Regions from separate parts of the Priestia sp. ABM2_011 genome, predicted to be linked through region 1. Evidence: riboswitches for the same ligand, from Rfam matches in the RefSeq annotation. Region 1 holds a riboswitch; each other region holds the start of a gene.
The links. A riboswitch is a leader RNA that binds a small molecule or an ion and turns the genes downstream of it on or off. The one in region 1 is predicted to bind S-adenosylmethionine.
Positions count from the first base shown of each region.

Region 2: it holds a riboswitch for S-adenosylmethionine, as region 1 does, so the genes downstream of both, ACXAE4_RS20760 (trans-sulfuration enzyme family protein) here and metE (5-methyltetrahydropteroyltriglutamate--homocysteine S-methyltransferase) in region 1, are expected to answer to the same signal.
Region 3: it holds a riboswitch for S-adenosylmethionine, as region 1 does, so the genes downstream of both, ACXAE4_RS21370 (bifunctional homocysteine S-methyltransferase/methylenetetrahydrofolate reductase) here and metE (5-methyltetrahydropteroyltriglutamate--homocysteine S-methyltransferase) in region 1, are expected to answer to the same signal.

Region 1 is NZ_JBSWUB010000001.1:1,904,522-1,907,800, forward strand. It holds gene ACXAE4_RS10110 (metallophosphoesterase family protein) at 1-129, shown strand, start outside; gene ACXAE4_RS10115 (hypothetical protein) at 287-457, shown strand; gene ACXAE4_RS10120 (hypothetical protein) at 716-967, shown strand; SAM riboswitch class I at 1,048-1,158, shown strand; cobalamin riboswitch at 1,238-1,426, shown strand; gene metE (5-methyltetrahydropteroyltriglutamate--homocysteine S-methyltransferase) at 1,577-3,279, shown strand, end outside.
Region 2 is NZ_JBSWUB010000001.1:3,899,989-3,903,267, reverse strand. It holds gene ACXAE4_RS20770 (spore coat protein) at 1-853, shown strand, start outside; gene ACXAE4_RS20765 (hypothetical protein) at 923-1,585, shown strand; SAM riboswitch class I at 1,752-1,869, shown strand; gene ACXAE4_RS20760 (trans-sulfuration enzyme family protein) at 1,941-3,086, shown strand; gene ACXAE4_RS20755 (trans-sulfuration enzyme family protein) at 3,070-3,279, shown strand, end outside.
Region 3 is NZ_JBSWUB010000001.1:4,014,267-4,017,545, reverse strand. It holds gene ACXAE4_RS21370 (bifunctional homocysteine S-methyltransferase/methylenetetrahydrofolate reductase) at 1-1,366, opposite strand, end outside; SAM riboswitch class I at 1,474-1,580, opposite strand; gene ACXAE4_RS21365 (YkvI family membrane protein) at 1,913-2,947, shown strand; FMN riboswitch at 3,054-3,204, shown strand.

The DNA of each region.
Region 1 (3,279 bases):
CCCCTTGATTTTGAACCGCCTTTAATTTTAAATAATTATAATTTTACGGAGTTTTTTGTTAGCAGGTACGACATTTTAGGACCTCTTCTTTGGAAGGATTTTGGACGACCTCGAAGAAGTTGTTTGTAAAAACAAGAAAGTAGAAAGCTAGGTTCAAAAAAAAGAGGCTGGGACAAAAGGGTTTTAGGCGAAATGAAAAATGAACCACTAATCAAGCATCTTGATTAGTGGTTCATTTTTTTATTAGGGTAAACGTAGATTTCATGTGTATAGGTCTTTCTAGCAGGTGATTGGAGGACAAGACGAAGACTCCTGCGGGAAAAGCGGAACACGTGAGACCCCACAGGAGCGTATGCGACGAGGAGGCTCAGCGACCGCCCGCGGAAAGCGAAGTCTTGTACGGAAATCAACTGCGGTGTCACAAGCGATTCAGCTCATGTATCCCATTTGCCTTTAGATTGGATTCACTTGGTTATGTCTCAACCTCTTTTGGAAAACCGTACGAAACCTTGTAGCAGAAGGCTCAGTCAAACGTTATAATAGATAATGAATGATGATATATTCTCTATATTTGTCATATATTTGTATTACATATGTAATTGAAGAAAAACATTCACTTGATATACTGTTTAATGACTTAACTTTATCTTAACATTCACAGTGAAATGCGTGTTTATAGAGGCTTAAAACATACACAGCAAATGGAGGAGCTATCATGGCAAACGAAAAGATGCAAGAAGGACTCAATCGTTTTATTAAGGAAGATTTAAATGACCTTTTAGGTAGACTGTTCCCCCTAATGGACCGAGAATGTGCGGAAGAAAAGAGAATGCTTATCGAAACGGCGGTAGAGTACATCTATTCTTCAGGGTATCATCAAGGAGCAAAAGACTTGATTGAAACACATCGAAAAGATGATTACAAATTATTAAGGCAAAAATTAGCGTCAACGCCTCCTGAAAACTAATTTTTTTGAAATTTCTTTTGACAACATAAATGTAAGGTGTTAAGATGACTCTACATTCAAAATATTATAAACAATTAAAACTCTTATTGAGAGAGGCGGAGGGACTGGCCCTGTGAAGCCCGGCAACCATTTAACAATCTTGTTAAAAAGGTGCTACATCCTGCAAAGCGTACAGCTTTGAAAAATAAGAGAGGATTTCATAGATACTATGCCTCTCTATTCATGATAGAGAGGCTTTTTATTTTATGTGAATATGTTTTGAATGAACAATTTCATAGAAATGCATCAGGTGCTGTGTAACGAATGTACGCAGCTTAAAAGGGAAGACCGGTGAAAAGCCGGCGCGGTCCCGCCACTGTAATGGGGAGCAACTTATTAACCACTGTTTCATGTTGAAATGGGAAGGGATAGGAAGCGATGAACCTAAGTCAGGAGACCTGCCTGTTGTATGCACTTAAGCTCTACGGGATATAGAGAGGAGTGAGGAATACGTGTTGAGAAAAACAGGCTATCTCAACTTTAGTTAAGTATGCGTATCATCTCTCTTTTCATTTCGAAAAGGGAGATTTTTTAGTTTAGCGATAAAAAAATATATAGGGAGTGGAAAAAATGAGCAGTGTAAAAAGTTCAAATGTAGGTTATCCAAGAATTGGTGAAAAACGAGAATGGAAAAAAGCGCTTGAGCAGTTTTGGGCAGGAAAGATAGAGAAAGATATCTTTCTTCAGGAAATTGAAGCTCTTCGTCTTGGGCATCTGAAAAAACAGCGTGACGCAGGAATTGAATTAATTCCAGTCGGCGATTTTAGCTTATACGATCACGTGTTAGATACAGCCGCTATGTTTGGTTTGGTGCCAAAGCGCTTTGAATATAACGGAGGCCCGGTATCCCTTGAAACGTATTTTGACATCGCCCGAGGAACAAAAGGTGCGGTAGCCTCTACGATGACAAAATGGTTTAACACAAATTATCACTATATCGTACCAGAGCTTGACGAATGTACGCCTGCCCTTGTAGAAAATCGTCCGCTTCAATTTTACAAAGAAGCAAAACAAAAGCTGAATATCAAAGGCAAACCCGTTATTTTAGGTCCAGTAACATTTGTGAAGCTGTCAAAAGGATATAAAAAAAGTGAGTTTAAAAAAGTAGTTGAACAGTTTGTTCCTCTTTATGCAACAATCTTAGCGGAGCTGGAGGCAGAAGGGGTCGAGTGGGTACAAATAGATGAGCCGATTTTAGCTACAACGCTATCAAAAGAAGACCTGGCACTGTATAAAGAAGTCTATGAAGCTTTGAAAAAAGCGGCACCGAATGTAAAAGTCATTTTGCAGACGTATTTTGACAGCGTAGATTACTATAAAGAAGTAGTTGCTCTTCCTGTTCACGGAATTGGATTGGATTTTGTACATGACCGAGGCGAAAATCTCACGGCGCTTAATAAATATGGTTTTCCAACTGATAAAGTGCTGGCAGCAGGAGTGATTGACGGACGAAACATTTGGCGTGAAAACTTGGACGAACAGCTTTTAACAATCAGTGAAATTGAAGAAGCCGTATCAAAAGACCGTTTGATTCTGCAGCCTTCATCAAGTTTATTACATGTTCCTGTCACGGTGAAAAGCGAAAAAACCATTGAGCCAATTCTAAAAAACGCGCTGTCTTTTGCAGATGAAAAGCTAAAGGAAATCACGCTTTTAACAAAAGCGGTGCAGCAAGGAAAAGAAGCAATAGAAAAAGAAATAAGTGAAAGTAAACAGGCGATTCAAGCATTAAATGGATCATCTTTTCGAAACCATCAAGACGTGCAAAAAGAGCTGAAGCAGCTGCACAGCTATAAAGCACAGCGCCAAGCGTCGTTTGACGTACGTCAACGCGTTCAGCAAGAAGCGTTTCAACTGCCGCTTCTTCCAACGACAACAATTGGAAGCTTTCCGCAAACAAACGAAGTGCGAAAAGAGCGTCTGAAGTGGCGTAAAGGAGAGTTAAGCGATGAAGCATATGAAGCGTACATTAACGCTGAAATCAAAAAATGGATTGAAATTCAAGAAGACATCGGCTTAGATGTCCTTGTGCACGGAGAGTTTGAGCGCACGGACATGGTTGAATACTTCGGTGAAAAATTAGGAGGTTTTCAGTTTACGAAGTTTGGCTGGGTGCAATCATACGGTTCTCGCTGCGTGAAGCCGCCGCTTATTTACGGAGATGTCTCGTACGAGCAGGCGATGACGATCAAAGAAACGGTCTACGCACAGTCTCTAACCAATAAGCCTGTTAAAGGAATGCTGACGGGGCCGATTACGATTTTAAACTGGTC
Region 2 (3,279 bases), 2.0 Mb from region 1:
CAACCAGCAAAATAATCAGCCGGCTCAGCTTATTCCACAGCAGCAGTATACATTTATTTATTATCAGCTTGCCCATGTTAAAAGCATTACAGAGGATACGAAGTCTAATTCGGCACAAACATTTTCTGGATTTAATAGTGAAGTAGAACTTCACAGAGCTAACACATTTGCAGGTACTCTATTATTAATGAAAGATAAGCAGGTGCAAATAAATCAAGGTGGTCCAGAGAAGAAAGTGGGTAAAATCCTTGACGTATTAGGCTCATTTGAATCTGCGTATGTCGTATTATTAACAGAAGATGACGGCGTCGTTTATATCAATGTAGAGCATATAAAGAGTGTAAGTGAAGTTGTAAGCAAAAATACACCTGTTGTTCCGCAAAATCCATTATTAGTTGAAGAAACACCTGATTATATCAAAGCGAAAAGTTTTAATGAACTGTTTGAAGAGTTTTCACATAGATGGGTAGCTATTAACGGTGGAGGCCCAGAGGCTGTGGAAGGTGTATTAGTTCAAAGCCGCAGTGGAAACTTTACTCTTGTACAAAATAATCAAGTTTTACGTTTACAACCAAGACACGTAAAAACCATTGCCTTAGGATCAAAAGGATCTTTCAAGCAAAATGAAGAAAATTCTGAGCAAAATGGAGATACAAATGAAGAAGATTCTATGCAAGAGTCAACTACAGTAGATAGAACCGGAGGTCGCACGGATGGCCGTACTGGAGACCGTACCGGAAGACGTACAGGAGGTCGCACAGACGATCGCTCGGGAGGACGCCGTACGGGTTCACGCTCTTCAACACCAGGTGAAAAAGTTATTAAAACGAAAAATTATCGTTGGAAAGCATGACGAACTGGAACGTAAAAGGTGCTTATAAAGCACCTTTTCTATCATATAGGAAAAAGGAGGAGAATGAGAATGAGTATGAATCATTATATTGATAAAATTGTTGAAGTCGATATATCAGGGAAAACAACGTTTATAGGAAAACTTGTTGATCTCGGGTTAGATGTAATGGTTTTATATAATGGACATGATTATTTGTATATTCCTCTTTTACACATACATCGCTTGCGAGAGGTTTCAGAAGAAGATTATACACCTTTACGAACCATAGAAGAGAACTTAATAGAAGAAAGTCAGCGGATTTCTTATCGTAATATTTTACAGCAGGCAAAAGGAAAATTTATTGAAATTTATGTAACAGGAGGAAAATCATTGCATGGCTATATTACAAGCGTGCTGAATGATTATCTTGTGTTTTATTCTCCAGTATATAAAAATGTCTTTGTTTCTTTACATCATTTGAAATGGCTTACCCCTTATAGTAATGAGTTAACCCCTTATTCTTTAAGTGACAAAGAGCTCCCAGTAAGGCCTGCCTCTGCACCTTTTGTCAGAAACTTTGAAGAGCAGCTTAAAAAATATGAAAATCAACTGGTCGTATTAGATTTAGGGGATCAATCAGAAAAAATTGGCGTACTTAAAGAAGTTTCTAATAATATTGTTGAACTAATTACGGCAAATGGAGAAAGTATGTACTGGAAGTTAGCTCACGTAAAATCTGTGCACTTGCCTTAGAAAAAGAGACCTTGGTGTCGTCTCTTTTTTTATGTGCTTATCAGGACAAGTATATTGAATAAACAAATGAGATGATTTAAATTTTTTAGAAAATTATGTTGACAATAAAGAAAATCTTTATTAAAGTTAGTAACAACAAACGTTAACCACCAACAATTATATAGAACTCTTATCAAGAGTGGCGGAGGGACTGGCCCTGCGATGCCCGGCAACCATCAAATGAAACATTCATTTGAACGGTGCTAATTCCTGTGGAACATCAGTATTGTTCTAACAGATGAGAGAAATCGTGTATAAACGAACACTCTTCCATCTGTGAAGAGTGTTTTTTATTTTGAGTTAAGGAGAGAAATAGATGAAAATTGAAACTTTATTAGTTCGTTCAGGAGTAGGTCGTGACCCTTCAACAGGTTCTATTACAACACCCATTTACCAAGCATCAACATTTGCTCATCCTGCTTTAGGGCAAAGTACGGGATTTGACTATGCACGTACGGCAAACCCTACTCGTACAGCATTGGAAGAAGCAATTGCTGCTTTAGAAAAAGGCGAAGTAGGAGTAGCATTCGCTTCAGGAATGGCGGGTGTAATGGCAGTTTTAGCACTATTTAAAAACGGAGATCATTTAATTGTATCAGAGGATTTATACGGAGGAACGTACCGAGTACTAAATGAAATCTTTTCAGAGCAAGGAATTACTGTTTCGTACGTCAACACAGCCCATCTCGAGCAAGTAAAAGATGCGCTTCGTCCCAACACGAAAGCTCTATTTATTGAAACACCTACAAATCCAATGATGCACGTGACTGATTTGCCAGAAGCAATTGCGTTAGCTAAACAGCATGATTTGCTTACTATCGTTGACAATACATTCATGTCCCCTTACTATCAGCGTCCTTTAGAGCTCGGAGCAGATATTGTGATACATAGTGCAAGCAAATACATTGGGGGTCATAATGATGTAGTTGCTGGTCTTGTAGTCGCTCGATGTAGTAGCTTAGGAGAGAAAATTCGTTTTTATCAAAATGCAGCTGGGGCAATCTTAGGTCCACAGGATAGCTGGCTGTTATTGCGCGGTATTAAGACGCTAGCGCTTCGTATGGAAAAACATAACGAAAACGCACTGAAAATTGCAAATTGGCTTACTGCTCATGATTCCGTGGAAAAAGTGTATTACCCTGGTCTTGAAACACATCCGGGCTATGAAATCATGAAGAAACAAGCAACTGGATTTGGAGGCATGATTTCTTTTGCTGTCTCACACCCTAACATCGTGTCAGTACTTTTAGAAAATGTTAAAGTTATTACATTTGCAGAAAGCTTAGGAGGCGTGGAAAGTTTAATGACATTCCCAGCTCGTCAAACACACGCTGATATTCCGGAGGAAATTCGAAATCGTGTCGGAGTAACAAACTGTTTACTTCGATTATCAGTTGGAATTGAGCACGCAGATGATTTAATTAAAGATTTGAAGGAGGCATTTGATGCATACCAACAATAATAAACATAGATTTGGTACGAACTTAATTCATGCAAATACAGGAATTGACGGTCATTTTGGAGCGGTTAACGTACCTATTTATCAGGTATCTACATTTAATCAAGAAGATGAGACGAACAACGGCCGCTATGACTATTCTCGTTCAGGAAACCCAACGCGTGAGGCTTTAGAAAACACTATTGCTCAGCTAGAA
Region 3 (3,279 bases), 2.1 Mb from region 1:
GACCAAGCGGTTTGCCGGAATAAGATAGTCCTTCATTAAACTGAGCGATTAAACTAATCAAGTCAAATGAAGATAAATCATAGACCGAAGTGGCGCCAGGGAAATCGCCAACTTTTGACGGATCACCGGTAATTGCAAGCACTTGATTCATTCCTAGCGTATGAAGTCCCATTAAATGAGATTGAAGTCCAATTAAATTTCGGTCGCGACAGGTAATATGAATAAGCGGTCGTGCTTTTGTTTCTTGTTGCATCAGTGTTGCCATTGCCAAGTTGCTGATGCGAGGTGAGGCAAGAGAATTATCAGCTAATGTAATAGCATCTACGCCGACTTTATCAAGTGCTTTTGCGCCTTCTAAAAATTTCGTCGGACCAAGCTGTTTAGGCGGATCCAGCTCGACGATAACCGAGCGGCGCTTCTTCACAATTTCGTGCATATGAGGTTTATCCTGCTGCTCACGCTCTTGAACCGTAACGGCTGGTCTCATTTTAACGACTTTGCTTGTAATCGGAGGCAGGTCTTTTAAGGCAGACGACATGGCGCGTACGTGAGCTGGTGTTGTACCGCAGCATCCTCCGATTAAGCGAACCCCTTGTTCGCGGAATAAACGCGCGCTTTCTACAAAGTAGTCTTCATTCGTTTCATATTCCAGCTTGCCTTCCACATACGCCGGAAGGCTGGCATTAGGGTAAGCAGATAAGAAAGCACGATCAGGAAGCGGTACTTCTTCAAGAGACTGAATCATATGATAAGGACCTAAACGGCAGTTTAGCCCGACAACGTCTGCTCCTAAGTCTTCTAATTCTTTTAATGCATCTGCTAAAGGACGCCCATCTTGCAGTACGCCAATATCATGCAGGGAAACGTGAGTAATAATAGGCTTATCCGTTTCTTTTCTTGCTAGTGTAAGAACAGTCTTTAATTCTTCGAAATCATAGTATGTTTCAAATAAAAGGCCATCCACGCCTTCATTTAAAAGCCAAAACATTTGTTCACGAATGCTTCGCTTAACCTCTTCTAAACTAATAGCATTTTTTTGGAAAGAACGAATTCCGCCGAGTGTACCAACCACGTAAGCCTGATCTTTTGCAGCTTGTTTCGCTAATTTTACACCAGCAACATTGATGTCTTTGACTGAATCTTCTAATCCATAACGGGCAAGTTTTTGATAATTAGCAGCGTACGTATTTGTTTGAATAACGTTTGCACCAGCTTCTACATAGGCTCTGTGAATACGAGAAACCTCTTCTGGTTTGGTGATGTTTAGTTCTTCAAAACAGCTGTCAATACCGTGTGAGTAAAGGAGGGTACCAGTGGCACCATCCCCAATTAAAATTTTAGACTTTAAATCTTCAAGTAACCCCATGTCAAAACCTCCTTAAATTGTTCCGCTTCTATTTCACGAGTGATTCGTTTTATGCAATATGCCGATAAAATAGAAAAAGTCTTCTTAAGAAGAAGACTTTTTTCGCCTTCTTATCTTCCAAGCAATAAATTGCTTGCTGGATTTAGCACCATGTCTCTAACGACTGGTTGCTGAGGTTTCAAAGGGCCAGTCCCTCCACCTCTCATGATAAGAATCAATTGTATATAATTGAAACATATTTTTTTAAATAGAAAGAATACTTATTTAATAATTTATCTGATTTTTAGAAATTATACAACAGTAAATTGTGAATTTCCAGCAAATATTGAGGAAAATTTAAAAGCTAAAGGGAAAATATCCGTATATTTTGTTTGAAAACTGCCGTTATGTTAAGGGATAAAGGGTTTTCATGAAAAAAACAAGAAGGAAATAAAAAAACGAAAAAGGAACAGCACCGGGTGAGGCGAGGATTTACATATAAAAGGCTCGTCTTTTTTTAACCGTTTCTACATATAGTGAACTATGAAGGGTAGAAGGGTGATGGGCATGAAAAGGTGGAAACTCACGCTGCAGGTTGCTGCTACGTATGTAGGCACCGTTGTAGGAGCCGGTTTTGCAACAGGCAAGGAAATTGTTCAATTTTTTACACAGTACGGGGAACTTGGAATGGTTGGAATTTTGGTCAGCGGCTTGTTTTTTATTTGGCTAGGTTCGAAAATGATGCTGCTTTCGCACGCAATTGGGGCTTCTTCTTATCAGCAGCTTAATACATATTTATTTGGTGATGTACTTGGAAAAGCGGTAAACGGTGTAATGATCGTCATTTTATTTGGAGTAACTTCAGTCATGCTAGCGAGTACGGGGGCAATAGGAAAAGAACAGTTCGGGCTGTGGCCTCCTGTTGGGATGATTTGTACAATTGTTTTAACTTATATATTTATCGCAAGAGGAATTAACGGTATTTTAATGGTTAATTCTCTTGTTGTGCCGATGATGCTTTCATTTGCTTTTATCATCTTTGTGCCAAATGTCAGCTATTTCTCACTGATTCAAACGAAGCCAGACTTAACGCTCGTCACACAGTGGAAGTGGGCGGTTAGTCCCTTTTTATATATTTCCCTAAATCTAGCTTTGGCTCAGGCCGTTTTAGTTCCATTAGGAAGCTCCGTGAAAGATAAGAGCGTGATCAAAAAAGGGGCCGTAATAGGAGGATGTGTACTTACGTTTATGCTTGTTTCTACTCATCTTGCCCTTTCCAATTTGCCTTATTCATTTCAACTTGATATTCCGATGAGTGCCGTTGTTAAAAATATCTCAGCGTGGGTGAATGTTTTATTTACGGTAGTTGTGTTAGGTGAGATTTTTACTACATTGATTGGAAATGTATTTGGAATCGCTAAACAGCTTCAATCATTTCTTCCCCTGAATGACAAACAAGCTTTTGCGTTTATTATCTTGGCATGCTTTATTATCGGGCAATTTGGATATGCTCAGCTTCTTGAGTTTTTGTATCCGATATTTGGCTATATTGGACTAGCTTTTGTATGGATGCTATGTATTAAAAAAGAAAAAATAAGCTAAAAGCTGGATTTTGCAGAACAGATGTGAAAAACGAAGTTAAATGATGTGACAAGTCGATTTTACTTTGCTATAATGTAAAACAAATAAGACTCTAGCAGTCGAATATATTATCCTTCGGGGTCGGGTGTAAGTCCCAACCGGCGGTGATAAAGCATATGCTTTTAAGCCCGTGACCCGTTTTCATACGATGTATGTTAGCGGTGGATCTAGTTAAAATCTAGAGCCGACAGTAAAAGTCTGGATGGGAGAAGGATCAGGAAGCACAGTTGTTTTTTTGTGTTGTATTAATAAGGGACAGGTTTGCCTTTTTTAAAGCTACCCTTGTTTTTGTA